DNA from 3 places in the Arthrobacter sp. TB 23 genome. Region 1 is predicted to be linked to each of the others. Evidence: riboswitches for the same ligand, from Rfam matches in the RefSeq annotation. Region 1 holds a riboswitch; each other region holds the start of a gene.

What was found. A riboswitch is a leader RNA that binds a small molecule or an ion and turns the genes downstream of it on or off. The one in region 1 is predicted to bind S-adenosylmethionine.
Region 2: linked by a shared signal. The riboswitch ahead of B384_RS0108725 (ABC transporter substrate-binding protein) and the one ahead of sfnG (dimethylsulfone monooxygenase SfnG) in region 1 are both predicted to bind S-adenosylmethionine.
Region 3: linked by a shared signal. The riboswitch ahead of B384_RS0116340 (MetQ/NlpA family ABC transporter substrate-binding protein) and the one ahead of sfnG (dimethylsulfone monooxygenase SfnG) in region 1 are both predicted to bind S-adenosylmethionine.

Annotation. Positions count from the first base shown of each region.
Region 1 is NZ_ALPM01000077.1:17,281-26,962, forward strand. Features, by position in the region: gene acs (acetate--CoA ligase) at 1-1,473, shown strand, start outside; SAM riboswitch class I at 1,560-1,664, shown strand; gene sfnG (dimethylsulfone monooxygenase SfnG) at 1,671-2,816, shown strand; gene B384_RS0111590 (O-acetylhomoserine aminocarboxypropyltransferase/cysteine synthase family protein) at 2,816-4,147, shown strand; gene B384_RS0111595 (CoA-binding protein) at 4,144-4,647, shown strand; gene B384_RS0111600 (carbon-nitrogen hydrolase family protein) at 4,761-5,567, opposite strand; gene B384_RS0111605 (DUF427 domain-containing protein) at 5,640-6,134, shown strand; gene B384_RS0111610 (SurA N-terminal domain-containing protein) at 6,276-7,052, shown strand; gene B384_RS0111615 (EAL domain-containing protein) at 7,070-7,330, opposite strand; gene B384_RS0111620 (DUF3253 domain-containing protein) at 7,480-7,746, opposite strand; gene B384_RS0111625 (adenylosuccinate synthase) at 7,755-9,041, opposite strand; gene B384_RS18740 (DoxX family protein) at 9,272-9,658, opposite strand.
Region 2 is NZ_ALPM01000063.1:55,386-65,067, forward strand. Features, by position in the region: gene B384_RS0108700 (NtaA/DmoA family FMN-dependent monooxygenase) at 1-1,392, opposite strand, end outside; gene B384_RS0108705 (acyl-CoA dehydrogenase family protein) at 1,392-2,693, opposite strand; gene B384_RS0108710 (dipeptide ABC transporter ATP-binding protein) at 2,704-4,383, opposite strand; gene B384_RS0108715 (ABC transporter permease subunit) at 4,442-5,215, opposite strand; gene B384_RS0108720 (ABC transporter permease) at 5,399-6,358, opposite strand; gene B384_RS0108725 (ABC transporter substrate-binding protein) at 6,364-8,034, opposite strand; SAM riboswitch class I at 8,131-8,219, opposite strand; gene B384_RS0108735 (VOC family protein) at 8,362-9,537, shown strand; gene B384_RS0108740 (hypothetical protein) at 9,641-9,682, opposite strand, start outside.
Region 3 is NZ_ALPM01000122.1:43,054-52,735, reverse strand. Features, by position in the region: gene B384_RS0116350 (methionine ABC transporter permease) at 1-19, opposite strand, end outside; gene B384_RS0116345 (methionine ABC transporter ATP-binding protein) at 19-1,047, opposite strand; gene B384_RS0116340 (MetQ/NlpA family ABC transporter substrate-binding protein) at 1,117-1,998, opposite strand; SAM riboswitch class IV at 2,210-2,326, opposite strand; gene B384_RS0116330 (YybH family protein) at 2,445-2,870, shown strand; gene B384_RS19375 (putative bifunctional diguanylate cyclase/phosphodiesterase) at 2,864-4,372, opposite strand; gene B384_RS0116320 (HhH-GPD-type base excision DNA repair protein) at 4,981-5,562, opposite strand; gene B384_RS0116315 (NAD(P)-dependent alcohol dehydrogenase) at 5,631-6,677, opposite strand; gene B384_RS0116310 (MOSC domain-containing protein) at 6,774-7,346, opposite strand; gene B384_RS0116305 (Fur family transcriptional regulator) at 7,407-7,868, shown strand; gene B384_RS0116300 (hypothetical protein) at 7,989-8,237, shown strand; gene B384_RS0116290 (sodium:solute symporter family protein) at 8,806-9,682, shown strand, end outside.

The DNA.
Region 1 (9,682 bases):
GCCTTACGCTTCCGGGTTGAGGACACCGGCGCCAAACTGTTGGTCACAACTGACGGGCAGTACCGGCGCGGCGCAGCGGTGCCGGTCAAGACCAACGCCGATCAGGCCGTGTCCGGTTCCAACAGCATCGAACATGTTCTGGTGATCCGCCGGACCGGCAGCGACATCGAGTGGACCGAGGGCCGGGACGTCTGGTGGCATGACGCAGTCGGCGCCGCGGCCCCGCATCACGCTGCCGAGGCGTTCGACGCCGAGACTCCCCTGTTCATCATGTACACCTCCGGCACCACGGGTAAGCCCAAAGGCCTGGTGCACACCTCCGGTGGGTACCTGACCCAGGCGTCGTGGAGTTTCGACTACCTGTTCAGCAACCCCGATCCGTCGCAGCGGGACCAGGACGTCCACTGGTGCACCGCCGACCTTGCCTGGGTGACCGCCCATACCTACGAGATCTACGGTCCGCTCTCCAACGGCGCCACCCAGGTGATCTTCGAGGGCACCCCCAACACCCCACATCCGGGGCGGCACTTCGAGATCATCCAGCGTTACAAGGTGACCAGCTATTACACGGCCCCCACCCTGATCCGGTCGCTGATGGGCTGGTTCCCGGACGGCGTGCCTGCCAGCTACGACCTGTCCTCGATCCGTCTCCTCGGCACCGTCGGTGAGGCCACCAACCCCGAGGCCTGGCGCTGGTTCAGGGAGCACCTCGGGGCTGGCACCGCACCGGTCGTCGACACCTGGTGGCAGTCAGAAACCGGCGCCACCATCCTCTCTCCCCGCCCCACTGACCCCTCGTTCAAGCCCGGTTCTGCCTCCCGCGCCCTCCCCGGCGTGAGCACCCGGATTGTCGACGACGCCGGAAACCCGGTACCCACCGGTGAGCAGGGCCTGATCGTCGTGGACCGCACCGGACCGGCGATGGCGCGCACCGTCTGGGGCGACCCGCAGCGCTACCTGGATTCCTACTGGCGAAAGTTCGCCGCCCAGGGCTGGTTCCTGGCCGGTGATGGGGCCAGGAACGACGACGACGGCGACACCTGGATCCTCGGCCGGGTCGACGATGTGCTCAACGTGTCAGGCCACCGGCTCTCGACCATCGAGATTGAATCGGCCCTGGTTGCTCACCCGTGGGTGGTCGAGGCCGGCGTCTGTCCGGTCTCCGATCCGCGGACCGGCCATGCGATTGCCGCCTTCGTGGTGCTGGCTGCGTCCCACGGGGCCGGCGCGCACGCGGCGGAGGAGGTGAGCCGGGTCTTGCGGGACCACGTCGCGGCGGTGATCGGGCCGATCGCCAAGCCGGCCGCCGTCGTCGTCGTCGCGGACGTCCCGAAGACCCGGTCCGGCAAGATCATGCGCCGACTCCTGACGCAACTGTTCGAGAACACAACGCTGGGTGACACCACTTCCCTGCAGAACGAGGCGTGCGTGCCCGGCATCGCTGCCGCACTGGCCGCAAGGGCGTCACCGTGACCCCGCCTGTAAACCCCACCGGAGGGACAACCCGCAACGGAGAGCAACAATGTTGGTCGACCGTGAGAGGACTGTCACACTGGTGGGGACCATCCCGAGCGGTTGAGAGATCTGGCTCATTGACACCGCAGCAACCCTGGCCACTGCCCACGGCAGTGACATTAGGGTGCTAATGCCAGGCACGATGGAGGACCACTATGGCTATTGACCTTTCCCAACCCCTGAAGTTCGCGTACTGGGTGCCCAATGTGAGCGGCGGCCTGGTGGTCTCCACCATTGAGCAGCGCACCAGCTGGGACTTCGAGTACAACAAGAAGCTGGCCCGCATCGCGGAGGACGCCGGCTTCGAGTACGCCCTCTCGCAAACCCGGTATGCGGCGTCGTACGGCGCCGACAAGCAGCATGAGGCGACGTCGTTCTCCCTGGCGCTGCTCGGTGCGACCGAAAAGCTGAAGGTGATCGCCGCCGTCCACCCCGGTATGTGGCAGCCCGGAGTCCTGGCGAAGTTCATCATCACCGCTGACCACATCTCCGGTGGTCGGGCGGCGGTGAACATTGTGTCCGGCTGGCTGAAGAGTGAGTTCACCGGGTTCGGGCTGCCGTGGCTGGAGCACGACGAGCGCTACGTCCGCACCGAAGAGTTCATCAGGATCCTCCGCGGCCTCTGGACAGAGCAGAACTTCTCCCAGGCCGGCAAATATTACAACATCACCGATTTCACCCTCAACCCGCCGCCCGTCGACGTGCCCGGGCGTCCACACCCGGAAATCTTCTTCGGCGGCAACTCGACGGCGGCGCAGGCCACTGCTGGCCGGGTGGCCGACTGGTACTTTTCCAACGGCAAGGACCTCGAGGGATTCAAGGAGAATATCGCCGGCGTGCAGGCCTCAGCGGCCGACGTCGGCCGCCACCCCCGGTTCGGGCTCAACGGTTTTGTGATTGCCCGCGATACCGAGAAGGAAGCCCGCGAGACGCTCCGCGAGATCGTGGCCAAGGCCCACAAACCGGCGGTGGAGGGGTTCCGGGGCGCAGTGCAGGAAGCCGGGGCCTCGACCAAGGACGGCAAGGGCATGTGGGCGGACTCGTCCTTCGAGGACCTGATCCAGTACAACGACGGCTTCAAGACCCAGCTGATCGGCACCCCCGAGCAGATCGCCGAGCGGATCGTCGAGTACAAGAAAATCGGGGTGAACCTGATGCTGACCTGCTACCTCCACTTCCAGGAGGAGGTCGAAGCCTTCGGCAAAGACATCCTCCCCATCGTCCGCGAACTCGAAGCGGACCTCGCCCGTAAAGAGGGCCTAGATTTCAATGTTGACAACCAGATTAAGGCAGGTGTCTGATGGCTGATCGCAGCTTCGGTTTCCGTACACGCGCTCTTCACGCGGGTGGCACCCCCGACTCGGCCCACGGCGCCCGAGCGGTACCCATCTACCAGACGACCTCGTTCGTGTTCAAGGACACGAACGACGCCGCCAACCTCTTCGCGCTCCAAAAGTACGGCAACATTTATTCGCGGATCGGCAACCCTACGGTCGCCGCGTTCGAGGAGCGGATCGCGTCCCTGGAGGGTGGCATCGGGGCGGTCGCGACGGCGTCGGGCATGAGCGCCGAATTCATCACGTTCGCGGCCCTCTGCCAGGCCGGGGATCATATTGTCGCCGCGTCGCAGCTCTACGGCGGCACGGTCACCCAACTCGATGTGACCCTGCGCCGGTTCGGCATTGACACCACCTTCGTCCCCGGCACGGATCCCGCTGACTATGCTGCGGCCATCCAGGACAACACGAAGGCCGTCTACGCGGAGGTGATCGCGAACCCCTCGGGTGAAATCGCCGACATCCAGGGGCTAGCGAAGATCGCCCACGACGCCGGTGTGCCGCTGATCATCGATTCCACCCTGAGCACCCCCTACCTGATCCGGCCCATCGAGCACGGCGCCGACATTGTGATCCACTCCGCCACCAAGTTCATCGGCGGGCACGGGACCACCCTGGGCGGCGTCGTCGTCGAGGCCGGAACCTTCAACTGGGGTAACGGCCGGTTCCCCACCATGACCGAGCCGGTCCCGTCCTACGGCAATATCCAATGGTGGGCCAACTTCGGCGAGTACGGCTTCCTGACCAAGCTGCGCACCGAGCAGCTGCGGGACATCGGGCCGTCCCTCTCCCCCATGTCGGCCTTCCAGCTGCTGCAGGGCGTGGAAACCCTGGCCCAGCGGATGGACGAACACCTGTCCAACGCCCAGGCGGTCGCCGAGTGGCTGGAGAACGACCCGCGGGTGGAGTACGTGAACTTCGCGGGCCTCCCCTCGCACCGGCATTTCGAGCGGGCCGCCAAGTACCTGCCGCAGGGGCCCGGGTCGGTCTTCAGTTTCGGGGTGAAAGGTGGTAGGGCGGCAGGGCAGAAGTTTATTGAGTCGCTGCAGCTGGCCTCACACCTGGCCAACGTGGGCGATGCCCGCACCCTGGTCATCCACCCCGGCTCGACCACGCACCAGCAGCTGTCCGCCGAGCAGCTGGTCACGGCCGGCATCCCCGAGGACCTGGTCAGGATTTCGATCGGACTCGAGGACCTGGACGATATCCTGTGGGACATCGACCAGGCACTGGACCTTGCCACTGCAACTCCGCAGGGCTCAACACCTACTCCGCACGAGGGAGCCACCGCATGAGCGCCGATCTGGAAACGGCACGGACCTGGGAGGGCCCGTCCGCCCCTGAACGACTCTCGCTCCTGCGTCACGCCAAGTCGGTGGCGATCATTGGGGCATCGGATAAGCCGTCCCGCGCGTCGTACTTCGTGGCCACCTACCTGCAGTCGTCGTCGCCCTATCGCTTGTACTTCGTGAACCCGGTGGCGAAGGAGATTCTGGGGCAGCCCGTCTACGCGTCCCTGGCCGACCTACCGGAGGTCCCCGACATCGTCGACGTGTTCCGAAAGCACGATGATCTGCCCAGTGTCCTTGAGGAGACGAAGGCTGTTGGCGCGAAAACGCTGTGGCTGCAGTTGGGGTCCTGGCATGAGGACGTTGCGCACGACGCCGAGGAGGCGGGCCTGAACGTGGTAATGGACCGCTGCATCAAGATTGAGCACGCGCGATTCCACGGTGGACTCAACCTGGCTGGCTTCAACACCGGAGTGATCTCGTCGAAGCGGCAGGTTACCGCCTAGCCCCACCCATCATCTAGCCCCATCCCACACCCCCATCGAGTCAACAGGAATCGCCCCGAAAAGTGGCTATTTCGGTTGACTCGATCCCGTTGGTTGGGGGCAGGGTGGCTGGGCTAGTGGGACTCGACGATTTCCTCGTTGCGCGCGAATCGGCGGTTCTTGAGCACGGGCAGGAACTCGCGGACGTCGGCGATCCGTCGGCGTGACACGTTGGTGGTGACCACTCCCTCTTCCTCGTCGGTGAGGAAGACCTGCGGGATTCCCATGGGGTCGAGGATCGCCGAGTGCCCGATGGTATGCCCGCTCGAGGTCCCGGCTGCCGCGATCCAGACGGTGTTCTCGATGGCGCGGGCCTTCAGCAGGGTTTCCCAATGATCCACCTTGTGATCGCCCTTGAACCAGGCGGCCGGCACCAGGATCAGATCCGCCCCGCGGTCAGCGAGCGCACGTGCCTGTTCCGGGAAGCGGATGTCGTAGCAGGTCATGAGCCCCACTGACAGGTCACCGATCGTAACCACCTTGATGCCGCCGTCTCCGGGTTTGATCCGGGTGGACTCCTGATAGCTGAAAGCGTCGTAGAGGTGAAGTTTGCGGTAGGTGTCAACAATCTTCCCCGTGGCATCCACCAGGACCAGCGTGTTGTAGGGGCGGTCCTCGCCGCTCCCCTCATACCCGCCAGCAACAATAGCGATGCCGAGCTCGACGGCGATGAAGGACAGCTGCTGCACGAAGGTCGACCAGTTTTCGTCGACGGCAGCCGCCAGCGAACCCTCCACCTTCCCGATGGAGAACATGGATTCCTCGGGGAAGACGATCAGCTCGGACCCTTCGGAACGCGCTTGTTCGGCAAGCCCACGCATGGTCTTGAGGTTGTCCGAGACGCTACCGCCCGGTCGGAACTGCCCAACGCTGATCTTCATCGTCGCCGCTTTCAGTCATGAAATAGGTGCCCTCACAGCCTACCGAATGCCTGAACGTCTTATTGTTGGGTTATGACACTGCAACCTATCGTCCCCGGCCCCGGCCAGGAATCAGTGTGGGACTACCCGCGACCGCCACGGCTGGAGCCCACCACCGAGCGGGTGATGATTGAGTTCGGCGGTATGGTGATCGCCGACAGCACCGATTCGGTCCGGGTCCTGGAAACCAGCCACCCCCCGGTGTACTACGTTCCGATGGACGACTTCGTCGCCGGCGCCCTGGCTCGGGTGGAGGGCTCATCGTTGTGTGAGTACAAGGGGATGGCAGCGTATTACGACGTCGTCAGCGGGCAGCACCGCGCACCCCGCGCCGGGTGGACCTACCCAACCCCCACCCCCGGCTTCGAGGCGCTGCAAACCCGGGTGGCGATTTATCCGGGAGCAATGGACCGCTGTTTTATTGACGGTGAAGTGGTCACGGCGCAGGAGGGCGACTTCTACGGCGGCTGGATCACCAGCCGCATCGTCGGGCCTTTCAAAGGCGCCCCCGGCACCTGGGGCTGGTAGTCCGGGCCCAGTCCCGACAGTGCGACCCGGACAGTGCGAACCCGGACAGTGCGACCCCGCCGTGGAACGGTGACGCCCAGCTAACGCTCATAGAGGACTGATACCTTCGCAGGTTGGTTATCTATCTGGCAGGAGAATATTGTGCGGAAGAAGTTTTTACTGAGTATTGCCTTGGCCGGAATTATCTCGGTGGTGTCCGCATGCGGCACCCCCGAAGACGGCAGCGAGTCGGGATCCGAGACGTCGCAGGCCCCCGCCAATGAGAGCGCAGCGCCCGAAGCGGCCCCCGAAGTTGCCGACGCCGATCTGGAAGGCGTGCCTGACGTCGTGGCGCTGGTCAACGGCACCGAAATCCTGAAGGCGGACTTCGAATCGGTCTACACCGCCCAGTACGAGCAGGCCGCAATCCAGTCTCAGATGTCCGGGGAAGCTGTCGACCAGGATGAGCTCAAAACCCAGACCATCGAGGGAATGATCGGCACCGAACTGCTGGTTCAGGAAGCTGACGAACGCGGAATTGAGGCAAGCGACGAAGCAACTACCGCAGCACTCGATGAGCTCGTAGCAGCCAACCAGCTTGGTTCGGCCGAGGAGTTCTACGCAGCGCTCGCCGAGCAGGGCATGGACGAGGCGACAGTCAACGACCAGCTCGCCACCCAGGTCCAGGTGGAACAGCTCATCCAGGAAGAGGCCGGGGACTCCGCACCCTCCGAGGAGGAGCTCACCACCGCCTACGACGAGGCAGTGGCCCAGCAGGAAGAGCAGAGCGCCCAGAGCGGCGAAGAGACCGAGGTTCCCCCGTTCGAGGAAGCACGGCCAGCTCTCGAGGAGCAGCTCCAGACCCAGAAGGAATCCGCCGCAGCGGAGTCCCTGATATCCAGCCTCCGCGAGGAAGCCGACATCACGATCAACCTCTAAGGCAGGTGGTGCCGCAGCTAGAGGGCTGCGGCACCGGGGCTGACCGGCGTCCGGTCAGGGGATTCCATCGCGAACCATGACGCCAGTTCGTCGGCTGGAAGTGGCCGGGCGTAGTGATATCCCTGGGCCAGGTCGCAGGCGAGCCCGATCAGGGCCTCACGCTGCCCCTCGGTTTCGACGCCCTCGGCTACCGCCTTGATCCCGACGGCGTGGGCCAGCAGGTACCCGCAGGGGGCATGATCGAAGAGCGCCTGATAGTCCAGCCCGGCGGCGCTCACGGCTGCCGCCGGTGAGCGGGAAAGGCTCGCTCAGAAAACGCCGTCGGCGCCATTTCCGCCCCTCAAAAGTTGTGTGGGCGACGACCTGGATTCGGGTGGTTGTCGGCTCCTCACTGAACTGTCGGCGAGGCGGACCGAAATGTAAGCGTTTAGGCGCGACGGCGCCGAATCCGGATCGGCCCCTTGCTGGTGGACGGATCGATGACCGCTCCGCCCTGCGTAATCTCCACCTCACCGGCGGCAACTAACCGCTTGGCAGCGTCCCGGGACGCCTCCATCAGGTCCCGCCACTGCCCGTCGGATACTGCGCGGGCAGCCTCCGACGGGCAGATCGTCGCCTCGGGGGCCCGCTCGTCGAGGAGCCGCCGAATGGCGTCCTCAAGCAGCCGACCGGTGTCGTCGCCAGCGGGGCCCAACCGGTTCCCTAACCGATCAGGTCGTTGATGACGATGGTCTGGTCCCGGTCTGGACCCACGCCGATGGCCGAGAACCGGGCACCTGACATCTTCTCCAGCGCCCGAACGTACACCTGCGCATTATCGGGCAGGTCATCGATAGTCCGCGCGGTGGTAATGTCCTCGGTCCAGCCCTCGAAGTACTCGAAGATGGGTTTGGCGTGGTGGAAATCGGTCTGGGTCATCGGCATCTCATCGTGCCGGACGCCGTCGACGTCGTACGCCACGCAAACCGGGATCCGCTCGATCCCGGTGAGCACGTCAAGCTTCGTCACGAAGTAGTCGGTGAAGCCGTTGACGCGGGCCGCATGGCGGGCCAGGACGGCGTCGTACCAACCGCAGCGGCGTGGCCGCCCGGTGTTGACACCGAACTCGCCGCCCTTCGTCTGCAGGTACATGCCCATGTCGTCGAAGAGTTCGGTGGGGAAGGGACCGGCGCCGACGCGCGTGGTGTAGGCCTTGATGATGCCCACTGCGCGGCTGATCCGGGTAGGGCCAATCCCCGAGCCGACCGATGCGCCACCCGCGGTGGGGTTCGACGAGGTCACGAACGGGTAGGTGCCGTGGTCTACGTCCAGGAACGTGGCCTGGCCGCCTTCCATGAGCACCACCTTGCCGGCGTCGAGCGCCTCATTCAGCACATAGGTGGAATCGATGACCAGCGGCCGGAGGCGCTCGGCGAAGCCGAGGAAATACTCGACCACTTCCTCCACCTCCACGTCACGCCGGTTGTACACCTTGACCAGGAGTTCATTCTTCTGGGCGAGTGAGCCTTCAACCTTCTGCCGCAGGATCGACTCATCGAAGACGTCCTGGACCCGGATCCCCAGCCGTGCCACCTTGTCCATGTAGGCGGGACCGATGCCGCGCCCGGTGGTGCCGATGGCCCGCTTGCCCAGGAACCGTTCAGTGACCTTGTCCAACACCTGGTGATACGGAGCGACCAGGTGCGCGTTCGCCGAAATACGCAACTTGGACGTGTCGGCGCCGCGCGCCTCGAGCCCCTCGATCTCCTCGAAGAGTGCCTCAAGGTTGATGACGCAGCCGTTGCCGATGATGGGGACCGCGTTGGGGCTCAGGATGCCTGCGGGAAGGAGCTTCAGCTCGTACTTTTCACCGCCGACGACGACGGTGTGCCCCGCGTTGTTCCCGCCGTTTGGCTTGACGACGTAGTCAACCCGCCCGCCGAGTAGGTCTGTTGCTTTGCCTTTACCTTCGTCGCCCCACTGGGCTCCGACAATAACGATCGCTGGCATGGGATCCTCCCCCATCGTTGCGGCGGCATCCGGACACCGTGCCGATGCCGCCAGAAGTGCATGAGAATGCCCCAAGACCTCAGTGCATTGCGGCAAGAGATCTGGGGCTCTTACCACCCAAGTTTAGCAACAGATCCCGTTGACGCTCGGCTTGATGATTACCCGGCTCCGGCAGCGGCATCCACAACCGACTTCTTGACCTGTTCTGGGTCCCGGAAGCCTCGAGCTCCTCAGCCCGGACGATTGTCCCGCCGGAGTGGGTTCAGCAGGTGGCTTCGCCCCTGCCAGGCCAGCACCATGGCACCGGCGCCCAGCAGCACGTTGGTCCACAGGTACCCCACGTCACCGTTGACGATGTTCGTCACCGCGGCGCCGGTCATGACAAGAACGAGCAGCAACGCTCCCGGGGTGCGCACCCTGGGAACGAATAGGGCAGCACTCCCGATGAATTCGCCGGCAGCGGTCAGGTAGACAGTCCAGCCGGGAAGCCCGGATTCCTGGAACGGGAGCAGCGCGGCGGGGTCCCCCATGACCTTCTCGATCCCGGCCCGGACAAAGAAGAACGCGAGCACGGCGGCGAGCGCCACCCACACCAGTTCCATCCGGTTCGTCTGCATAGGCTCATGATGCCACCTGGGGCG
Region 2 (9,682 bases), on a different contig from region 1:
CGGCTGGAGCGTAGTGCGCCCAGCGTATGCTCCCCGGTGGCCAGCCGCCCGATGCCGGTCCGGGAGGCGCGCTCCTTCGCCGAAGAACTTTTCCCGGAGGGTCCCGGACCGGTAATCGGACTGGGCCAGGCCCCGCTTTCGCAGTTCGGGCAGGACCCCCTCAATGAAGTCCTGATAGGAGCCGGGAATGGTCTGGTTGATGATGTTGATCCCGTCGATTCCCGCGTCCTGCCAGAATTCGAGCTGGTCGACGATTTGTTCAGGGGTACCAGCAATCTGCTGGTTGTACGCCCGGTAGCGCGCAACATCGGCGATCGTCGGATTCCCGCCAGGGACTGAGGCGAACAGGGCCTCAAGTACGCCGCGGGCGCCGTCGGTACGTACCTCGCCCAGAGTGGTGTCGAGGGGGAGCCCGCCGAGGTCAACCCCGATACCGCCGCCGATGTGCGCCACGATCGTATCCAGGTCCAGGTAGTCGTCGAGCTCAGCCCGCTTTCGCGACACCTCGGCTTCGGTGGATCCGACCACAAAGGAGAGCCCGGCAAAGAATTTGATGTCCTCGTCGCGGCGACCCAGTTCGCGGGCAAGGGCGCGGACCGATGCTGTCGTCTTCCGGGCGTAGTCCACATTGGGTGCGAAGAGGAAGGCTGCTTCAGCGTTGGCAGCGGCAAAGTGCTGCCCCCGTCCTGAGGAGCCGGCCTGGAACAGTAGGGGAGTGCGCTGCGGTGACGGAGCCACCAGGTGGGGGCCCTCCACCGAATAGCGGGCCCCGTGGTGATTGATCTTATGGACCTTCGACGGGTCGGCATGGCGGCCCGTCCGCTTGTCCTGGACGAGGGCGCCGTCGTCCCAGGAGCCCTCCCAGAGCTTGTAGCAGACCTCCAGGTACTCGTCGGCCCAGTCGTAGCGGCTGTCGTGTTCGACGAGCCCGTTGTGGCCGAAGTTCTTGAACGAATTTTCAAGCACGCTGGTGACAATGTTCCAGGCGACCCGCCCCTCGCTGAGATGGTCGAGGGTGGACAGTTGGCGGGCAAACTGGAATGGATGAGACTGAACGACGGAGCTGGTCAGGGCCAAACCGAGATGTTCGGTTGTTGCCGCCAGCGCCGATTGCAGGACCAGCGGGTCGTTGGCGGGAACCTGGAGCCCGCGCTCGATGTGGGACGTCCAGCCGCCCCCATGGTTGCCGTACAGCCCGACGACGTCGGCAAGGAAGAGCGCATCGAATTTCGCTTCCTCCAGCGTTCGCGCCAGGTCTGTCCACAGCCGCAGGTCATTGAATCGGTGTTGTTGGGCTTCGGGGTGGCGCCACTGCCCGCCGAGGATGTGGCTTGTGGTGTTCATCGCGAATGCGCTGAGGAGAAGACGTGGGCGTTCAGTGAAGACTGACATCAGGGGGTACCTCCGGTGGTGGATGAGGGGCGAGCGGTGGCGTCGCCGATGCTGTTCAGGCCAGTGGGGGTGGTGCTGTTGATCAGATAGTCGCCGACTGAGCGCGCTTTGAATAGCGCCGGGTTGTGGGTGGCCACCGTCCTCGCGTTGCGCCAGTGGCGGTCCAGTGCCTTGTCCTTGCCGACTGCCGACGCCCCGGCGACGTCGAATAATTCGCTGGTTGCCGCCAGCACCAACGGGGGAACCGAGACGTGAGCCTGGTCGACAGCCAGTTCGGCGCGGAGGAACGCTGCCTCGGGGGATAGTGCCAATGCCGGGTCGACGGCGGCGTCAAGGTCCCGGGCCGCCGCCGTCACGACGGCTTCGGCGGTGTACACCTTCGATGCCAGGACACCGACATGTTCCTGGATCTGGGGATCATCGCGGAACAGGCCGCCCGATCCCGTGTTGAAAGTCCGGATCCGGGCTTGAACGAGGTTCACCGCGTCGCGGCGGGCAGCGCGGCCGATCCCGGCCAGCACCGCAAGGAGGAAGAGTTGAAAAAACGCTGGTTCGAGCGTACTTGTCACCTTCCGCTGCAGGATGTCCCCGGACTCGACCGGCACCCGGTCAAAGCGCGCGGTGCCGGTCCCCGTCAACGGCTGACCAAAACCATCCCAGTCGTCCACGATCGTCACCCGCGGGTCGTCCGCCCTCACCAGCGCGTATTGTCTCCCTTCGAGCCCCTCAGTGCTCGCCATGACCACCACCCAGTCGGCGAAAATACTGCCGGTGGTGTAGAACTTTTCACCGGTGAGGAACCATTGCCCCTCCTCCTGGTGGAGCCTGGTCCGGGTTGTGCCGAGGGCGTTACCCGAGCGTTCAGTGGCAGCGTTGCCGAAGATTTGGCCAGCAGCGATACGGGGGAACCAACGGTCCTGAAACTCTGCGGACTGCAGCGCGGCCGTTTCGACAAACGAAAAATGGGAGCGCAACAGGTGGGAGACATTCGAGTCCGCCTCTGCCAGTTCAGTGACGAGCCGGAAGAGGTGTTCATGGCTCACCGGATTGCCGCCGAACCGGGCGGGCACCCGAAGGGTGGTGAATCCTGCGTCCCTGAGCCACCCCACCTGGGCGAAGGGCAGGGTCCGGTCCGCTTCACGGGCGAGGGCGCCGTCGGCGATGCGCTGGAACACGGGCCGGAAACGCGCGGCGAGTTCCTCGTATCTGGCCTCTCCGGTGGCCGTACTGTGCTGTGGTGCGTACGGCTGCGGTACGTCCGGCTGGGGTCCGCTGTGCTGGGCGCTGGTGGTGGTGGTCATGGAGTTGTCCTTACGTGGTTGCGAGGGCGGCAATGCCGCTGCGAGTGGAGGCGTGGGCGCGAAGCCGGTGGCCCGGGTTGGAGTTGAGCAGCAGTTGGGTGTAATCACTGGTGGGATTGCCGAAGACCTCATTAGTTGGGCCCGTTTCGACGAGTTTCCCCCGGTGCATGACGCCAACGGCCGACGAGATTCGTTCAACCACGTGAAGGTCATGGGAAATGAAGAGGTAAGTCAGTCCGAGTTCTTGTTGCAGGTCTGCCAGTAGGTCGAGGATCTGGGCCTGTGTCAGGACGTCGAGGGCTGACAGTGCCTCATCCAGCACCAAGGTGTGCGCCCCGAGCGCGAGCGCACGCGCAATTGCGACGCGCTGGCGCTGACCACCGGAGAGTTCAAGCGGACGTTTGCCCGCGAGGCTCGACGGGATATTCACCTGGTCCAGGAGTTCGGCCACTCGTTTGGCACGGGTTGTCCTGGAGCCGATCCGGTAGTTCCGGAGGGGCTCGCCGATGATGTCGCGGATAGGTAAGCGAGGATCGAGCGCGGAATCGGGGTTCTGATAAACCAGTTGCAGGTGTTTCCACAATTCTCTCTTCTGCTGTCGGGAAGCGGAGGTGACGTCCTGTCCGTGGATGAGGATCTGTCCGGCCCCTGGATCGAGCAGCCGGAGAATCATGCGGGCAGTGGTCGATTTTCCGGATCCCGATTCTCCCACCAGGGCGAAGGTGGTGCCCTGGGCAACGCTGAAGGACACGCCGTCGACGGCCCGGTGCTGCTCGCCCGCCCTGTCAAAGTCCCGGATCAGGCCTCTTACTTCGATGGCCGCCGTTGCACCGGGCGCTGTGGTGGAGATGGCTCTGGCCACCGCAGGGCTGAGGTGGGGAGCGGCCTCCTCCAGCAGCCGGACCGTGTACTCGTTCGCCGGCGCCGCAAGAATGTCAGCCACCAGCCGGTCCTCGAGGATGCGGCCTTGCCGCATCACGACAATCCGCACGGCGTGGTCGGTGGCTACCGCCAGGTCGTGGGTCACAAAAATGACTGCCGTGCCAAATTCGGTAGCCAGACGCTCAAAAACCTCGAGAATCTTCGCCTGGACGGTCACGTCAAGAGCCGATGTCGGTTCGTCAGCAATGAGCAGCTCCGGCCGGAGGCTGAAGGCAATCGCGATGAGAACACGCTGTTTCAGGCCCCCTGATAACTGGTGCGGGTACTGTTTCAGCCGTTCCTCAGGCCGGTCAATCCCCACCAGATCGAGTAACCGGATGACCTCAGACCGGATCGACTCACGGGATTGCCGGGGACCGCCGGAGTGCAGCCGGAAGACCTCGGACAGCTGGGAACCGATCGTTTTGACGGGATCGAGCGAGGCTCCGGGGTCCTGCGGTACCAGTGAGATCCGTACCCCCCGAATTTTTTCCAGGTCCCTCTCTCGTGCGTCAGTGAGTGCGAGGTCTCCCAGGGAAATGGACCCCGCGGTCCGCTGCGCAGCTGCCGGGAGTAATCCGATGATCGATTTGGCCAGGGTGGATTTGCCCGAGCCTGATTCACCGACCAGTGCCACAATCTCACCGCGGCGGATGGTGAGGTCCACGCCGTCGACGGCGGTCTTCGCCTCAGTTCCGCGACCATATTCGATCCGCAGTCCCTGGATGGTCAGCAGTGATTCGTCGGTCCAGCGAGGAGTTTGTGCCATTTTTACGGCGGGGTTGGGGCTGGGTCGTGCGTGGGTAACGTCCACTGGATGCTCCTGACTAGATTCGGAAGGTTTTGAGTAGCTGTCGGCCCAGGGTCGCCAGTAAAAGGACCGTCAGGACAATGACGAGGCCAGGCAGCGTGGTCAACCACCAGGCGGTCCCGAGATATTGCCGTCCTTCGGCGATCAGTAGGCCCCATTCCGGGGTGGGTGGTGGGGCGCCAAAGCCGAGGAAGCCTAACCCGGAGATGGCGAGGATCGCCGCACCCAGGTCAACCGCCAGCAACGCGAGGACGGGTCCGCTGGCATTCGGCAGGAGGTGGCGGGTAATGACTGACCAAAAGGTTCCACCGTTGAGGAATGAAGCCTCGATGAAGTCAAGATTGCGCACCCTCAACACCTCTGATCGGACCACTCGGGCGAAGGAGGCGACCGAGGCGATGCCGATGCCGACGCCCAGCGAAATTGGCCCGGGGGAGAAGGCGGTGACTATGACGAGCGAGATGAGAAAGCCGGGCACGGCCAGCAGCACGTCCACCAGCCGCATCGCTGTGGTGTCGGCGGCCCGTCCCGCGGTTGCGGCAATGATCCCGACGAGCGTGCCCACCACCAGACCGATGAGGACCGCGAGCCCGGCGGTGAGGAGGGTCTGACGCGTACCGAACACCACCCGGGTGAAGACGTCCCGGCCGAGATGATCGGTGCCGAAAATGTGGTCAGCGTCGGGTGCACGAAAGTTGTCGCCCGGCACCCCGTCGAGTGGGGAGAACGAGGTGAACAGGTCGGGAGCGAGCGCCCAGGCGGCGACGACGGTCAGGGGCGCCGCCGTCAACCAGAGGGACGGGCTACGAAGCGGTCCGCGCCGTCGTCGGGCTGACGGCACAGGAGCGGTCTCGGGCACCGCCGCCCCGAGGCCGGGATCGCCGTTCCTGCCTGGGCCTGGATCTGCAGTCAGTACTGGAGGGGGGAGATTATTGGTGGTTGGCACAGGGAAACCTTTATCGAAGGGAGGTCATCAAGCAGCAAGGGCCCGGGGGGCGCCATCTCGACTGCTGGTGAGGATGCGGGGATCAAGGAGCGGATACAGGAGGTCAACTGCCAGGTTGACCACCACAAAGATCGAAGCCGTCAGGAGCACCAGTCCCTGCACCAACGGCACATCCTGGGTGGTGACTGCCGTCAGGACCACTGACCCGAGACCCGAGCGGGCGAAGACGGTTTCAGTGATCACCGACCCGGCGAAAAGCGTTCCAACCGTGATGCCCATGATTGTCAGGGCGGGACCCGCAGCGTTCTTCAGCGCGTGGCGGAAGAAGATCCAGGACCGTGAGGCACCCTTCGCCCGGAGCACATCTATGAAGGGCTGGTCATAGACGTGGTTGATGCTCTTGAGCAGCACCTGGGCCAGGGGAGCGGACACGACAGTGGCCAGTACCAGTACCGGGACGGCGAGGGACAGAAAGGAACCATCGGGGAACAACGACATGACTCCCCAGCGGATGGAGAGCAGATCGAGCAGCACAAGACCGAGCCAGAATGCTGGAATGGCCGCGAACAGGGGAGGCACGTTCACTAAAACCCGACGGATCACCGTCGAACGGGTGAGTGTCGCGGCGCCGACAAGGGAAACGGCGATGAGTACCGCAGTGATGAAGGCGGCGCCGGCCAGGGCGACGGTCGACCCGGCGACCCCACTGATCCGGTCCCACACTGACTGTCCGGAAGCCAGCGAGTACCCGAAATCACCGGAGAAGAGCCCCACCAGCTGGTTCAGGTATTGCGTCAGCAATGGCTGGTCATAGCCGTACTGACTCTTCATGGCGTCGATCGCTGATTGATCGACCGCTGAGTCGGCGGTCAGGAAAATTGTTACCGGATCGCTGGGCAGAAGCTGTACGGCGAGAAAAACCGCAGTGTAGGCGAGCCACACCACCAACAGGGCCTGACCTATCCGTTGCAAGAGATAGCGGATCATGAACGCTACCCGCCGGTTTTCCAGGCACCCTGGAATACCGGGGCGGTGCCGGACGTGAATTCAATCTGGGTCCCGCTGTGGGCACCGTAAACCTGGACCTCGTCCCAGAGCACCAGGGAGTAGGCCTTATCCACCACCAACGCATACTGTTCGTCGGCCAGCAGCTCATCGCGCTCTTCGAGTGAGGTTGCCGCACGCTCGGCCGCGAAGATAGCGTTGAGGTCTTCGTCGCTGGTGTGCGTCATGGTGTTGTTTTCCGGCTCGAAGATCGGGCCGAGACCGCCGTAGATGAACTGTCGGGTGCCGAAAAACTCCACCGCTGGGTCAGGCATTGCTGAGGCGAGAAAGGTGTTGTCGCCGGCGCGGTTGTTGAGCTTGACACCAATCTCACGCCACTGCTGTTCAATCAGCTCGAAGGCCGGTTTGATGACAACCGAATTGTTGGAACTAGTGACGGTCACCTCGAGTGCTATTCCGTCTTTGGCCCGGATGCCGTCGGCCCCGACTTTCCAGCCCGCCTCGTCGAGCAGCTGCCGTGCTTCCTCGGGCTGGTATTCGAGTTCTTCGGACAGGTCGGTGAAGCCGGGTGCCCGGTGGTTCAGGACCGAGGCAGCCAGTTCGTAGCTGTCGGACAGGACGGTGTCCTTGAGACTTTGCCGGTCAATACCAATCTGCAGGGCCCGGCGGACGTTCTCGTCGGCCAGCTTCCCGCTGCCGACCCGGACCGCGGCCATGTTCACTGTCAGGTCCACGCCCTTCGCCGGGAGAACCTGATTACCGGTCGCAGCAAGGGTTTCCTCATCCACCGGCTGGAGGCCCCTCACCAGGTCGACCTGCCCCGACTGGACCGCCCCAGCACGATGGGCGACCTCCGGCAGGTATTTGACGACGACCTTGTCGAGGTACGCGTCACCCTGGTTGTCAGCGGTTTCCGGCGCCCAGGCGTAGTCCGGGCGCTTGGCCAGTACTACTTCCTCATCAGGCTTCTCGGACTCGAAGGTGAAGGGTCCGGACCCGGATATCTGGGAGATGGCTGATTGCCCTGCCGCATCCAGCTCAAGTGTTGCGGGGGACACCAACCCGGCGGTGACCGAGGTGGTGGCCCGCAGGAAGTTCGCGTTGGGGGAGGACAGCGTCACCAGCACCTGATCAGCACCGATCACCTCGGCCGACTCGTACCCGGCGAAGTCCACGTTCGGTTGAATCTGGGCCGCCTCAATCCCAAAGCCCTGGGCGTCGAGGTTCAGTTTGACTGCCTCGGCGTCTACCGGGGTGCCATCACTGAACGTCACATCGGGTCGAATGGTGAAGGTGAACTCGGTTGCGTCTGCGTTGGCGGAGAACTCGGAGGCTATCCAGGGGACAATCTCACCCTGGTCGGCGTCGAAATACGTCAGGCGGTCCAGGACGCTGTTGAGGACATTGGACTTTTCATAGAACCTCGCGGACTGGGTCTGCCAGTTATTGATGGGGGTCACCTCGGCATATACCAGGGTGCCGCCCTCGACCGGCTGTCCACTGGCCACATTTTCACCCGGAGCGGTAGTGGCGGTCGAACCGCAGGCGGTGAGCGCCACTGCCGTAAGGCCGATGAGCGCCGCTACCCGCAGGGACCGCCGGCGTGGACCGGGGTTGGGCGGTAGGACGTTGTGGTGTGAGACGGTGCGGGAAATCATGTCGATCCTCTCAGTCGTGATCGAGGTGCCCTACCCACGCACGCTGAAGCATCTGACCGCCAGGAATGGGGTCGACACCAACGGGGGATAAAACTTTCTCCATCGGTCCTGGCAGTAGCACCGGCCCCGAGGGGTGGTTGCTGCGGCTTCAACGAGCCAGGTCTCTCAGCCGCTCTGGATGGTTGTTCAGTCCGGGGGAGCGATACCCTGCGGACTACGGCGATCTAATCGCATAATGATGGGGCGATCAAGAAAGTCCTGATCTGTACGACTTCCGACGCAACATTCAGCATTGGCAGGCCGGTGCAGGTGGGTATACATTTCGGTATGAGAGAGATCAGCACGGAGTGGCGGGTGATCGATAACGTTGCGACGGCATGGTTCGACGCGCGTTCGCTGACCGTCGGGGCGGCGCTGGCCGGACGCATCCTGGAGTTGACACCCGGGGTCGGGACCGATCTGCGCAGGACCGGCGTCCGAGTGCGCCTCGACTCGGACCGCCACGCCGAGACAGTATCGGCGGCTGCGCAGGATCTTGGGCTAACGGCGAACCCTGCCGTGCTGCAGCAACTGAGCGTCGTCGTCGAATCCCCGAATCCGTCTGGGGTGAGGGCATTCTGGCAACGCGTGCTCGACTACGCGCCTGCTGACAACGGCGGTCTGGCGGATCCGTTGCGGCGCGACCCCGCGCTACGGATCCGGCAGTCGACCGAGCCGCGGCCGTTGCGAAACCGCATCCATCTGGACGTGGTGCGGCCGCCTGCGGAGGTCGAGCGGGCGGATCTTGGTCCCGCCTCAGGACCGTTCGAAGTCCGTCACACCGACCCCGACGGCAACGAGGTAGACCTGGTGCCTGGCGCGGCGCTCGGCGGGGGAATCGGCACAGCCGACTGGCAGACGGTGTTCAGCGCGATGGCGTGCTACCGCACCACCTCATCGACCCAGCAGCGAGACCTGACCACCGCAGCAGCGGCCCTGGCCGATAACACGGGCTTCCCGCTGCTCATCGATTTACGCCCCGGGCTGGTGATCTTCGACAGCGGCAAGGACCAGTGGGAGGGCGCCGCCGACGGTCTCGACCCCGATTTCGCCCACCTCGCTGGGGGACTGCAGACCGTGGCACGCGAACTCGGAGCCACTGCGGATCACGGGCTGCCACGCTTCCTCCAACTCTTCTTCGACGCCGCCGACGTCGAGGCGGTTCGTGCGTTCTGGGTCGCCGCACTCGGATACACCCGCGACCAGCGGGCCGGGGTCAGCGACATCCAGGATCCGCTGCAGCTGAACCCCGTGTTGGTATTCCAGGAGATCGACGCTTCCGAAACCGATCGCCGTCGCCAGCGCAACCGCCTACACGTCGAGCTTGACGTGCCGCCGGACCTTGCGCAGACGCGCCTCGCCACCAGCGTCGCTGCTGGTGGCAGGCTCCTTGACGAATCCGAGGATCACTGGCTGGTCGCCGACCCAGAAGGCAACGAGTTGGTGATCGTCAGTAGTTCATAATCTTCCGTCAGGTTGGCGGTAAAGGGAGTTCCCGGATCCGCTGCTGAACTCTTCACACAAACGCCGATAATCTACATTATGTCAACTAACGGATAGCTGGTGGTCAGAAACACGAGTCTTTCGTCATGGTCATTTTGATTCGCGC
Region 3 (9,682 bases), on a different contig from region 1:
GGTCAATGAGGGAATCCATCAGCTGAGCTCCTTCACAGTGATGCGACCGGACAGCCCGGTCAGCGCAGCGTCGACCGCGCCGTCGGGCCCGGTGAGTGCGAGGGTGAGATGGCCGAATGCGCGGCCCCGAATGTCGTTGATGCCGCCGTAGATCAGTTCGAACTCGACGCCGGCGGCCGCCAACTCGAGGAACACCGAGGCTTGCGAGGAGTCGCCGTCCCGGAAGGAGAAGGTGACGATCCGGCCGGTGTGCCGCTCCTGGAGAACCGCGAGTTCGTCGGGTGAGGGGATCCCCCGGACCACGGTGGAAACGAACCGTTGGGATGAGGCCTCGCGCGGATTGGAGAAGACGTCGAACACATCGCCCTGCTCCACGATCCGGCCGCTGTCCATCACCGCCACCTTCGTGGCGAGGGTCTGGATGACGTCCATTTCGTGGGTGATCACCACTATGGTGATGCCCAACTCCTCATTGACCCGCCGTAGCAGGCGCAGCACCTCATGGGTGGTCTCGGGGTCCAACGCCGACGTCGCCTCATCGGCGAGCAGGATTTTTGGCGAGGTGGCGAGTGCCCTGGCGATGCCGACGCGCTGTTTCTGGCCGCCGGACAGCTGTTCGGGGTAGTTGGAGGCCTTATCGGCCAGTCCCACAAAGTCGAGGAGTTCGGTGACGCGCGCCTGGATTTCGTCCCGGCTCTTCCCAGCGACGCGCAGGGGGTAGGCGACGTTGTTCCAGACTGTTTTGGCGTTGAACAGGTTGAACTGCTGGAAGATCATCCCGATGTCGAGACGTAGTTTGCGCAGTTGCCGGTCCGGGACGTTGGTGACCTGCTGGCCGTCGACAATGATGGTGCCGCTGCTGGCCTTTTCGAGAGCGTTGATCAGGCGGACCAGGGTGCTTTTCCCGGCTCCCGAGTAGCCGATGATCCCGTAGATCTCTCCAGCCTCGATGTCGAGGCTGACGTTGTCAATCGCGTGCACCGGAGCGTCGCCGCGGCGGCCCGGAGGGAAGCTTTTGGTAACTCCCTGCAGGGAAATGAGTGGCATGGTGTTCCTTGATAAACGGCCCTGCGGCCAGCCGGGATCGCCAGCTGGCCGCAGGGCAGGGAGGGCTGGTTAGCCTTGGGCGCGGGTGTCTTCCTCGACGGTGTCGAGGGTCGTCTGCAGCTCATCGGGGGTGACCTGAAGGAACTCGGCGGTCCCGCCCGAGGTCTCCTGGACGGCGTCCTGCACCTCCTGGTTTTCCTGGTAGATGCTGATCAGCTTCTGGTACGTCTCGTTGCCCTCTTCGCCGGCGCGGGCGGCGAACACGTTCACGTACGCGACGGCGGCAGGATCGGTCGGATCGTCCTGGGCAATGGCGTCCTCGAAGTTCAGGCCAGCGTCCTGGACAAAGTCGTTATTGATGATGGCGGCGGCGACGTCGGGCAGCGAGGTGGGGGTCAGCGACGCTTCGAGCGTGGTGACGGTGACCTTGGACGCGTCCTCATCAATGTCGTCGATCGTCGAGAAGGCGCTGCCGCCGTCGTCGAGCACCACCAGACCGGCGGACTGAAGGACCAGCAGCCCGCGGGCGAGGTTGCTCTCGTCGTTGGGGACAGCAACCGTCGATCCTTCGGGGATCTCCTCCACCGACCCGTACTGGGTTGAGTACAGGCCCAGCGGGTAGATGGCCGTGGAGCCGATCGGGGCCAGCTCCTCTCCGCTGGATACGTTGTAGCGGGCCAGGTACACCAGGTGCTGGAACTGGTTGAGGTCCAGTTCACTTTCGCTTAGCGCGGGGTTGGGCTGGGTGTATTCGGCGAAGTCGATGACCTCCAGCTCGATGCCTTCCTCGGCAGCGGCCTCGGTGAGCAGGCCCCATTCCGGGTCGCTGGCGCCGACGACGCCGAGCTTGATGCTTTCATTTCCGGAACCGGACTCGCCCGAACCACCACATGCCACAGTGAGGGCGAGGAATGGGGCAACGGCGATAGTGAGAAGGGTGCGGGATTTCATGGGGGTTTTTCCTTTGAACGGGGTACGTCAGTGGGGTCCGGTCGGCCGATAACACGGGCCAGGCGTTACCACTGGACAGGCAGATAGGCAGGAGTGAAGTGCTGCGATAACTGCAGCGACATTCGGGGAGTTTCCTCGGGGTTACATGCTGGCTCGCTTCAAGATGGCGGGCGGTATCCACGACGACCCCTCGGCGGGGTCAATTCTGGATACGCCGTACTTGCCGTCCGGGGACTTGTTCCGGCGGCCGAATCTTCACCTGGAGCACCCCGCTACGGGAGAGGGTTGCTGGTCAACCGGCCAGGGCCGTTGGTTGACACTCTTGATTCTGGAGATCACGCTAAGGCAGAAAATTTGTTGGGTCAAAACCTGGCCGTTACCGGTCGTCATAAATGACTTGCGCGTACCCGTTCCGTTCATCGGTCGGGCATGCGAGGATCGCCTTCATGGATGAAGAGTCGATCACTCAGGTTCTCGAACAGTATGCTGCAGCCGTATTCGGGAAGGATGTTGATGCCCTGCTGGCCCTGTACGACGACGACGTCCGGGTTTTCGACTTATGGGACGTGTGGAGCCACCAGGGTGCAGACCCGTGGCGGGAATCAGTGGCCGGGTGGTTCGCTTCGGTGGGGGATGAGCGCGTCAGGGTGGACTTCGATGACGTTCAGACTCTGGTTACCGAGGACCTGGCAACCGTGCACGCCATCATCACCTACCGCGACATTGGGCCCGACGACGTCGAACAGGACTCCATGCAGAACCGCCTGACCTGGGTTCTGGGGCGCCGCGATGGTGACTGGAAAATTGTGCACGAGCACACGTCAGCTCCGGTCAACGGCGAGACTTTCAAGGTCAACCTGCAACGCTACTGACCAACCAGTTGGGGTTCTCCCAGGCGCATATTATCGGGCCGCGGAATGAACCACGGTTCGAGGTCCTCCGCCGACATGGGGCGGGTGTAGAAGTAGCCCTGCGCGAGGTCGCAGTCCAGCTCGGTCAGCGCGTGTAGCTGGGCTGGCATTTCAACGCCTTCGGCGACGGCGATCAGGTTCGTGGCGTGGGCGAGCTGGATGCAGGACGCAACAATCGCGTGGTCCTTGCTGTCGGTAGTGAGCCCGGCAATGAAGGAGCGGTCGATTTTCAGTTCGTCGATCGGAAAGCGCTTGAGATAGGTGAGGCTGGAATGGCCAGTACCAAAATCGTCGATTGCCAACCTGACGCCCAGGGCCTTGAGAATTTCGAGGGTCCGCAGCGCGGCAACTGGATCCGCGGTGAGCGCCGTTTCGGTGATTTCCAGGGTCAGGAGCCCCGGAGCAACACCATGGCGTTCAAGCGCTTCAGTGACCATTTCTTCGAGGCGGGGATCGCTGAGCTGGATGGCTGAGATATTGACTGACATTCGTACTGGGGGCCGTCCCGCCGCAGAGCGGTGCCATGTGGCCTGTTGCGCGACGGCAGCGTTGATCACCCAGGCTCCGAGCGGCAGGATAAGCCCGGATTCTTCGGCGAAGTCGATGAAAGCTGAAGGTGCCAGCAGGCCCTTATCGGGGTGATCCCAGCGCACCAGTGCCTCGAATCCGTTCATCTGGCCGCTGACGAGGTCAATCTGGGGCTGGAAGAAGAGGCATAACTCTCCGTCCTCGATGGCACGGCGCAGTTCACCGCGGCGATTCAGCTGGCCGTCGTCGGGATCGCTGTGCATGCTGCACTCCACCTCGCAGCGGTTACGGCCCCGCTTCTTGGCCTGGTGCAGTGCCGCGGCAGCCCGACCCACCAGCCGGTCAGGGTTGTCAGTTTCGCTGGCCATCGAAACGCCAATACTGACCGTGATTTCAATGCTGGTCCCGCCAACCGCCATCGGCGCGCTCAGGGCCTCCAATAGCTCGGCGGCCACCGACTGCGCCTCCCCGGCGTCGGCGAAGTCAGCCAGTACCGCAAATTCGACACCCGACAACCGAGCGACGACTGCAGATGGATGCACCGCGGCACGGATCCGCTGCGCGACGATACTCAGAGTCTCATCCCCAGCAGCGATCCCCAGACCGACATTGACCGTCCGGAAGAAATCCAGGTCCACGATCAATAGTCCTCGGCGCTGTTTCCTGCCGGCCCGCTTTGCAAGGCAGAGCTGAAGCTCCGCCAGAAATCCACCCCGATTGAGCAATCCGGTGAGCGAATCATGGGTCATCAAATAATCGAAGCTAACCTTTGCCTGTGCAGGATTTCTGGCCTGTTCAAGGACACAGCTTCGCACTTCGGCGAGCGCCCGTGTGTAAGAACTGCTGTGATCAGACGCCAACTCTTCATCGGTCAGGCCGGTGGGGGTTTCGTCGATTGATGAATGGCTATTGGTGCTTGGTACTGGATCGAGCATGGGGGCGATTCGCTTTCCTGGTCATTCGACCGGAGTCTAAGGTTCAGCGACCGGGATATCTCAGGCCACAGAGTATTGCCTAGAAGGGCTTCGCTATCTACCAAGCCGCGTTGCGGATACAGGGTAGTCGCTTGTGAGCCTGCAGGACGGAAGTGGTCAACGGGAATGGCTGAATCCCATGAGAGCCTTCTTTCGTTCGAAACGGATGGAAGAGATCACGGCGTGCGCCAAAGCGTCCGATTTGCCAAATAATCGTTATTCTTCACAATTCCGATTCCTATTTCAGTGTAACCGCGACTTGAAACAAAGTCGGCTTATTTCGTTGATCCTGTGGCAATCCTGCGCGGCTCCTCGCTTCGGTCCCCTCCCAAAAGGAATACCCGGTTTCAGGACTCCTACAATCGCCCGTTCGGGAACACGGCTTTGCCTAACGAGTTCCGCACGGCTTGCCCGGTCCGGTGGGCAATTCAGGCAGCGGTGGGCAACTTTTCCCTCACCGATCTCCGGGTAGACCCCCTTTGTCTGGATTGCTCACCGCGACGAGACTCTTGACGCCGCCACTCGCGCGGCGGAAGAGGAGGGAGGCTACTTTGCACCGGAAACCACGGCTAGGCCTTCGCCTCCTTCGCCGCTGCCTTCGCCGCACGCTTGGTTTCACGCACCTTCGTGAGGGATTCGGGGTCCACGATGTCGGCGACTGAGCGGTAACTGCCCTCCTCGCCGTACGCGCCCGCGCTCTCACGCCAGCCGTCGCCGTCGTACCCGTATTGCTTGCCCAACAGTGCAAGGAAGATTCGGGCCTTCTGTTCCCCAAAACCGGGCAGTGCCTTGAGCCGCTTATAGACCTCGGCACCGTCGGGGTTGTCCCTCCTCCAGATTTGGGACGCGTCGCCATCCCAGTCGTCGAGCAAAGTGGCGCACAGCGTCTGGATTCGCGCGGCCATGTTCCCCGGGTAGCGGTGCACGGCGGGCGGCGTGCGGCAGAGTTCAACGAATTCGTCGGGATCCTTGTGGGCGATCGTCTCCGCGTTGAACGCGCCCAGCCGGTCCTTGATCTTGGCCGGGCCAGCGAAAGCCGTTTCCATCGCCACCTGCTGGTCCAGCAGCATCCCGATCAGCAGGGCTAGAGGCTCCTCGGAGAGCAACCTGTCGGCGGCGGGATCGTCGGTGATGTTCAGGTGCGCAGTCATAGCCCCGAGTTTAACGCGAGAACCCCCGGCAGGAGTAGCTCCTGCCGGGGGTTCACTAACGCGAAACGCTAGTTCAGCGTTGAGGTGTCGATGACGAAGCGGTAGCGGACGTCCGAGGCGAGGACGCGCTCGTAGGCTTCGTTGATCTTGTCTGCGGAGATGACCTCCACCTCGGCGCCCAGGTGGTGCTCGGCGCAGAAGTCCAGCATTTCCTGGGTTTCCCGGATGCCACCGATCAGGGAGCCGGCGAACGAACGGCGGCCACCGATCAGGGCGAATGCGTTGACGGGCAGCGGCTCGGCCGGCGCTCCAACGTTGACGAGCGCGCCGTCGAGAGCCAGCAGACCCAGGTAGTCACTGATGGGGAGGGTGGCACTCACCGTGTTGATGATCAGGTCGAAGGAGCCGGCGAGGTCGGAGAAGGTGTTCTCGTCACTGGTGGCGTAGTAGTGCTTGGCCCCCAGACGCAGCCCGTCTTCCTGCTTCTTCAGTGACTGCGAAAGCACCGTTACCTCGGCGCCCATCGCTGCGGCCAGCTTCACGGCCATGTGGCCGAGTCCGCCCAGGCCTACGATTGCAACCTTCTTGCCTGGTCCGGCGCCCCAGCGTTTCAGAGGCGAGAACGTGGTGATGCCAGCGCACAGGAGCGGTGCGGCGACGTCGAGGTCGATACCTTCGGGAATCCGGATAACGAAGTCCTCGGTGACGACAATGTGGGTGGAGTAGCCACCCTGGGTGATGGAGCCGTCGCGGTCCTTGGCGCCGTAGGTGCCGGTGTTGCCCTTGAGGCAGTACTGCTCCTCGCCGGCTTCACAGTTCTTGCACTCGCCGCAGGAGTTGACCATGCAGCCGACGCCCACGCGGTCGCCGACGGAGTGCTTGGTGACGTTGGAGCCGACCTCGGTGACGATCCCGGCGATCTCGTGTCCTGGCGCCAACGGGTAGGTCTGGGGTCCCCAGTCACCGCGGACGGTGTGGATGTCGGAGTGGCAGATTCCTGCGAACTTGATGTCGATCAGCACATCGTCGGGGCCGACGTCGCGGCGCTCGATGGTGGTGGCGATGAGGTCCTCGGACTCGGATGGCGCGGCGTAAGCGTTGACGGTCGTAGGCATAGATAAGCTCCTGCAGAATTGGTTGCGGAAAAATTTGGTCCCCCTCACCCAACGCCAGTGGACGGCGACGTATTCCTCAGCGGTGGCGTGAAACGATCAGGGCAACCGTGAAGGACGCCGGATCGTGGCCTCCCCAGCGCGGTCCGGTTCCAGTAAAACCGGGCTCACCAGTACCGCCGGACCGCGGTGCAGCGCCCCGTCCGCCAGCACCTGACAGCGCACTCCGCCTCGGCCGCGCATCGCCGCGTGGGCTCCCGGCGCCAGCATACGATCCATCCACACGCATGGATGCGCGGGCCGTCCGGCTTTCAACCGCACGACGTCGCCGGCGGACTCCAGCTCAAACTCCAGACCCAGCAGCGGATGCAGTTGGGCACCCCGCAGAATCACGTTCCGCCGGGCCAGCAACGGATCAAAAGGTTCAGCGGCCAGGCCACTGGCAATATCCTCGAGCGCTTCCACCGCCATCACCGTCACCGCGGCGTCCATGTGTGCGGCCTTGCCGAAGAACCGGTCCCCGACGATTCCCTTCCCGGCTACCAGGGCTACCCGGTCGGCGTCGGTCGTGGGCACGTCGGCGGCACCGTCGCGGGCGCGGCCAAAGTAGGCGTGGGCCGGTGAGACGAGCAGGTGCAGCACCTCGACGTCGTACCGGTAACGTTCAGTCATTGTCCAAGGCTACCGCGGAGTTGTTTTGACCTAATCAAAACAACTCCGTACAGTAGAGGTATGCCACAAGGTACCGCCTCGCAGACCCAACCCGATGCTCTTCGGGCCATTATCAGCGAGTCGGGACTGAAGGTGACTGCGCCTCGAGTGGCGGTGTTGGAGATTCTCCAGAGCGCACCCCATTCAAGTGCTGATCAGGTTTTTAATGAAGCACGAAAGAGCCTGAGCAAAATATCGGCCCAAACTATCTACGGGATTCTGGCGTCGTTCACCGGTGCCGGATTGGTCAGACGATTCGACCCGCCCAATTCTCCCGCCCTGTTCGAGTGCAGGGTGGGCGACAACCATCACCATCTGTCATGCGTTGGCTGCGGGTTGGTGCAGGATGTTGACTGCGTGATCGGCGAGGCACCATGCCTCACCCCCTCCGATGATTCAGGTTTCACCATTTACTCGGCCGAGGTCACTTTCAACGGCCTGTGTCGCACTTGCCAGACCAACGGCTCACCCGAAACCGGCTAAGCCACTTCTCATTCTCACGGCCCGCTGACGCGGCATTCCGTGATCAGTTCTGCCCAAAATCACCACTTCAACGCTGAACCGTTCGGCAATTTCGCCGCGCCCAAAAATAGGAGCTTCACCATGTCATTGATGAACCGCACCACCACCACACGCCCGGCCGCCGCCCATCGGGCAGCAGTCACCCCCGCCCGCCCGATGCCCCTGCTCGGTGGGCGCTACGTGACGACGCCGACCTCCGGCACCCCAGCCGAGGGAACCTACGTCACTACCCGTAGCGGCGGGACGGTCCAGGTCCGCGGCACCTACGTAACCTCATCAAACCGGTCCATTCAGGAACATTCAGAGGGCCGCTACACCGACCGCGGCTAAGAGCCAGGCTCGGGAGGCTCACCCCCTACCACCTAACCCTTCAACAATCCTCGGATGATACTGCTCTATCAGGCATCATCCGAGGATTACTGGTTTCAGCGGACCCCCGAGTGGCCGTCGTCCGCGCCGTCGACGACGGCCACCTCGCCATCGTCACTGCCCGGCGCCACTACTTGCCCAAAGGTCCCCTCCGCCGGAAGCATGCTAGCCTGACTGCGTTGCAGGACGCCTGCCCGCGAGTAACCGTTCCCCCATTATTGGGATTGATTAGCGGCGAAGATTGCAGAGCACCTGCCCCCGTATGGGTACAAAACACCCACGAATCGGTTGGCCGCGCGCCGCCGAAAGACATAGCTATGCGCTCTGTTTGATTGCCTCAGGTAATTTTCTACGGGATTGACGCGCTTGCGCCCTCATTCGGGGCTCGGTCTCCGCGCCTGGAACGCTTGCGGAGGGGACGGCCCACAGGAGGCCAGCGTGATGACGATGTCGAGTTGCAAGCGTTGCTCGTCGTGACGAAGGGATCACAGTGCCTAACGATGCTGAGTTGTATCAACTAAGTGGATGGATGGTGATTCTGCTTCTTGTACTCCTCTACGGTGGCACCCTGCTGGTGTCCGCCTACATTGGTAAAAAGAAGGAGAACGCCGACGGCTACATGACCGCCGGCAACAAGGTGGGTTTCGGTATCTCCGCTGCGAGCATGACTGCCACCTGGATCTGGGCGGCTTCAATGTACGCATCCGCCACCTCGGGCTACACCTACGGCATCTCCGGGCCAATCCACTACGGGCTGTGGGGTGCCCTGATGATCCTGTTCATCTACCCTTTCGGGAAACGCATCCGCGCAGTAGCGCCGAAAGCCCACACTCTGGCCGAGGTGATGCACGCCCGCCACGGCCGGTCCAGCCAGTTGATGCTCGCCGGCTCCAACATCGTTGGCAGCGTGATCAGCCTGACCTCCAACTTTATTGCCGGAGGCGCCCTCGTAGCATTGCTCTCCCCCTTCAGCTTCGGGCAGGGTGTACTCGCCGTCGCCGTCGGCGTCCTCATGTACACGCTGTGGTCCGGCTTCCGCGCCTCGGTACTGACCGACTTTGCGCAGGTGGTCGCCATGCTGGGCGCCGTCGCGATCATCATCCCGGTGGTGTTCTTCGCTGCCGGAGGTCCCGGCATGTTCACCCAGGGGGCCGGTAACCTGACCCCCGAGCAGTCCAACTTCTTCTCGAGTGACGCGTTCCTGAACCAGGGTGCTCCCTATATCGCTGCTGTGCTGGCCTACGCCATCGGCAACCAGACCATCGCGCAGCGGCTGTTCGCTGTCCGCGAGGACCTGATCAAGAAGACCTTCGTCACCGCGACAGTTGGTTACGGTGCCACCGTGATCGGCATCGGCATGATCGGGGTGATGGCCCTGTACCTGGGTATCAGCCCCACCGGCGGCG